One region of the Effusibacillus sp. SKA8 genome, then DNA from elsewhere that is predicted to be linked to it. Evidence: riboswitches for the same ligand, from Rfam matches in the RefSeq annotation. Region 1 holds a riboswitch; the other holds the start of a gene.

What was found. A riboswitch is a leader RNA that binds a small molecule or an ion and turns the genes downstream of it on or off. The one in region 1 is predicted to bind cyclic di-GMP.
Region 2: another riboswitch for cyclic di-GMP. It lies ahead of AC4ED1_RS07640 (glycosyltransferase); the one in region 1 lies ahead of AC4ED1_RS06745 (MGDG synthase family glycosyltransferase).

What each region holds. Positions count from the first base shown of each region.
Region 1 is NZ_JBZCSF010000006.1:51,312-53,513, forward strand. Features, by position in the region: gene AC4ED1_RS06740 (glycosyltransferase family 4 protein) at 1-81, opposite strand, end outside; gene AC4ED1_RS06745 (MGDG synthase family glycosyltransferase) at 1-1,138, opposite strand, end outside; cyclic di-GMP riboswitch class I at 1,377-1,464, opposite strand; gene AC4ED1_RS06750 (glycosyltransferase) at 1,547-1,978, opposite strand; gene AC4ED1_RS06755 (response regulator) at 2,035-2,202, opposite strand, start outside.
Region 2 is NZ_JBZCSF010000007.1:61,040-63,241, forward strand. Features, by position in the region: gene AC4ED1_RS07640 (glycosyltransferase) at 1-1,029, opposite strand, end outside; cyclic di-GMP riboswitch class II at 1,122-1,204, opposite strand; gene AC4ED1_RS07645 ((Fe-S)-binding protein) at 1,302-2,202, opposite strand, start outside.

The DNA of each region.
Region 1 (2,202 bases):
GCAACATGCGCAGCGCCGTGTTTCGGTTGCGGTTTTCCAAAGCGATTTCCATGACCGCACCAGCCACTTCCATGGCGGCATCCGGACGTCTGATCGTCTCCATGCGCCTGATCATGTTTTCCCTGTCAGAACCGCTTTCCAACAAACCGCGCACCGCATCGGCAGCCTCTCTTGCAGTGCGGACCGTGACAGCGACTCCCAACTCCGACATCAATTGGCCGTTTCTCCACTCCTGCCCGTAAATCGGTGTGTACAACACCATCGGAAGTTTCATGGCAAGCGCTTCCGCTATCGTCAAGCCGCCCGGTTTGGTCACCAGCAGGTCGCTTACGGCCATCAAGCGGGGAATCTCGCGGATATACCCGAAGACTTTAAGGTTTTGCCGGCCGTGGTACCGGGAATGCAGCTCTCTCCGTAAAGGCTGGTTATAACCGCAAACGACAGTGATTTCACAGTCGATCAAATTGTCGTGCCCAGACTCGACAATTTGCCGAACGGTTTGCGGAACACCGATCCCCAATCCGCCGCCCATAACCAATACGCGTTTGTTTGGCGACGGGTTTGCAACGGCTTCCGCCAGCTCATACGCGAAAGCCCGCGAGATGGGGATGCCCGTTACGCGGATCTCCGAATCCCCATGCAGCCGCTTGCGGAGCTCACTGGCTGTCTCATTCACCGGAACGCAATAAAGATCGACCTCGGGATGCGCCCAATACCCGTGCATGTCAAAATCGGTCAAAACCGTGCACAGCGGCACGCGCAGCCCTTTGCGCTTCATCTCTCCGATCAGACAAGCGGGCAAAGGATGCGTGCATACGACAGCATCCGGGGTCAGCCGCCGCAGCCAAGCTCCCACATCCTTTTGCAGGATCCCGTGCACAATCGACCGGCTGATGCCGTTCATCTCCTTTTCCCTCTGCCATTCGTACCATTTCCCCCATAAACGGGGACGGCGGGCCAAGGTCTCCAAATACAACGCCCGCGTCACTTTCGCGGTCAGCGGCCGGAAGGTATCAAGCAAATTGAGCCTGGTCACGCGCACATCCCAGTACCGGGACAAAAGCGCCTCTTCAATCGCGGAAGCGGCCCGTTCGTGGCCCGCTCCGATCGCCTCGGACAGCAAAACGATATGCGGCAAGCGCACACCTCCTTCTCATTTGCAGTTTTAACGTATCAACAAAGTTTTAAGAATTCATAAAGGTTTCATGAAACCCTCATAAAGAATGCACAACATAAGGTGTATGGGAATGGATCCGTCGCAGAAAAAACCAAGAGGCCCTTCCGGGGAGAAGAACCTCTTGGTTTTGTGGGGGTAGGGGGATTCCAAAAGGGTCAATGAGGAAACCTTTTGTGGAATTGAGCAATGCACCGGAACAATCAGCAGCCTGGCTGTCCTAACTGTTTCCAGCCTTAGACCCATGGCTTTGCGTCCCTGTCTTTCGACCAGGTTTGCCCTTGATGATTGACTCATTCCTTGCTTTTATTTTACATGATTCGACTGGATCGTACATAGGGCCGTAGGACTATTTTTCGGGAAATTTTTCGCCTATTCGACAACTCTCGTCAACCCGGGGATAATTTTTATCGGATTTTTCCATCCGCGCAGATCAAATAGTGCAAAAGAACTATCCAATCCGGCCTCTTGCCAGATATTTTTAAGCAGTTCCGCATCAAAATCTTCGCCCGTTTCAATCAGTCGGACTCTGCCGTCCCGCTCCTGCATGCGGTTGACAATTTTTTGGGTCGCATCCCGGGAACCGGTGTCCACCACCACAATTCGCATGTCTTTTCTGTGCAAGAACGCTTTATATGCGATGACTCTGACGATTCCCTCAATATAAAATTCTCCGTCGCACACGATCAGCACCAATGTGATGCGGCGGTTGGACGAAACGCTTGCGCGGAGATACCGGATCAACCTCAACAGCCCGACGACAAAGCCATAGGTCGCCAACGCCCAAACGAAAAGGGCGAGCATAACTGACACCTCCCTTTGTGGTGTCAATATATGCTCGCCTTGCGACAGGCGTTCGTTCAGAGCCTTACCCAACCGCGTCTGGCAGCCGTGATCACCGCCTGTGTGCGGTCGTCCACTCCGAGTTTGCCGAGAATGGATGAAACATGATTTTTGACGGTTTTCTCCGATATGAACAGCGTTTCGCCGATGGTGCGGTTGCTTTTTCCTTCCGCCATCAAACGCAG
Region 2 (2,202 bases), on a different contig from region 1:
CCACAGTTTGGCGGCTTGAATGTTTCCCCTGCACCAGCGGTCTCTTTGATGTAAAAGTTCGGAAAAACTTTCAGCAGATAGACCTTTTGCCAACACTTTTTTTACAAAAGCAGAACGATATCCTTTGGCTTGCAGTAACATGCCCGTAGCGACATCTTCCGTGATGCACCCGGTAGCAAATCCCCCAATGGATTCTAGCGCCTGACGGGAAAAAACAGTGTTGCTGCCCACATACATAGTTGCATTAAAACGATCTTTGCCCGCTTGCATTTCAAGCATGAAAAAATCCTGTTCGTTGGGGATTTGCCCGGAAGATGACAAATTGTGCTGGAAAGGGTCCGGATTAAAAAATGCTTGTGGAGCCTGAACAAAACCCATTTTCCTCTTACGAAAAAAACCGACCGTTTCCTGCAAGAAATTGGATTTCGGAACCATATCAGCATCAATTGTCGCAACCAATTCACCGGAAGATTGGGCTAGAGCGTAGTTTAGATTTCCTGCTTTTGCGTGTTTGTGTTCAGGACGAGCGATATAGATAATCCCAAGATCCGACGCAAGCTGTTTGACTTCTTTACGACCCCCATCATCAAGTACATAAATTTTGAGTTTCTCTTTGGGGTAATCCATATAGGTGCAAGCAACAAGCGTTCTTTTTAGAATGTCGATCGATTCGTTATATGTAGGGACAAATATATCCACGGTCGGAGTATATCCGTCTAATTCAGGAGTCTTCCGATTGAGAGGATTCCACATGGTGATGTAAAAAATCAACTGTTGAAAGTAGCCCACAAATTCCCAAAAGAAAAGCAACAAGGAAAAAAACAGGTTGATAAGCCCATCAAACACAAGAGTAAACAAAACACGCCATACCATGTATAGGGTTTCCAACAGGGCCGTATAAGACATCAATGCATGGCAGCTGATGACCTTCAAACGAGTCAAGACATACAAGAGAAAAACAATCGTGAGTTGAATGACCAGATAAAAATGACCGTAGTTGTCAAAAAAATAAATTACGTGAGAGAGCATACCCTTAACTCCTGATTGCCTTCGCCAGCATTTCGCGGCCATTTATAATAAAATTTGATGTTCCGCAAGACAAAAAACGACCAATATCCATAAGAGATATTGGCCGGTTGCGCTACTCGCTCCCAACTGTCCAAGCGCCCAATTCCGGACAGTTTTCATCGCTTCCAATTAGTCATTGTTCAGGTTTCACTTAAATTATTATGCGGGCAAAACATTTTTGTCAACTTCTCATTTGTCAACTTCTCAGCGCCAATCGGCTTCTCAGGATTCGGTCACAGCCCGCAAGCTTCGTGCAGCAGTTCAATGAGATGCACCGCTTTCATCCGGTTCTCCAGTCCCGCCCGCTGAATGCCCATGCGCATCTGCAGCAGACATCCCGGATTGGAAGTAACCACAATCGCGGCATCGGAGGCTTTGACAAACTCCATTTTCCGGTCCAGCACTTTCATGGAAGCATCGTATTCGACCAGACTGTAGATGCCGGCGGAACCGCAGCATTCGTCCGCCACAGGCAACTCCACATACCGGACCCCCGGAATGGAGCGCAAGAGTTCCCGCGGCTGGGCGGACACTTTTTGCACATTGCGAAGATGGCAGGAATCCTGATACGTAATCAGGTACGGCAGCTCCTTGCGAAACGGAAGGGGGCCCAGGTCCGCCAAGATCACGCTGATATCCCGGCTCTTCCGGGCAAACCGTTTCGCGCGTTCCGCCCATTCCGGATCGTCGGCCAGCAAATGACCGTATTCCGCCAACATCGCCCCGCAACCGCCCGCATTGTTTACATACCAATCCGCTCCGCTCGCTGCAAACGCTTCGATGTTCCGTTTTACCAATTCTTTCGCCAGTTCCACCTCTCCCGCATGCGCATGCAACGCGCCGCAACAGGTTTGCATTTTTGGAATGACGATCTGGCAACCGGCGGCAGCCAGCAGTTCGATACTTTTTCGGTTGGTGTCGAAAAACAGGGAATCCATCACACAACCGGCAAAAAAGGCCACTTTCGCTTTCGGGCGTCCCGCCGGCTGCAAAAGCGGCCTTTTCCCCAGATAGGAAACGGGCGGCGGGACATCGGGCAAAGCCCGCTCAAACTCGCCCAGATGAAACGGCAATTTCCGCGTGATCCGCAAAGCGCGGGCCGCCTTCCGCAATCCCGATTTTTGATACAGCCAG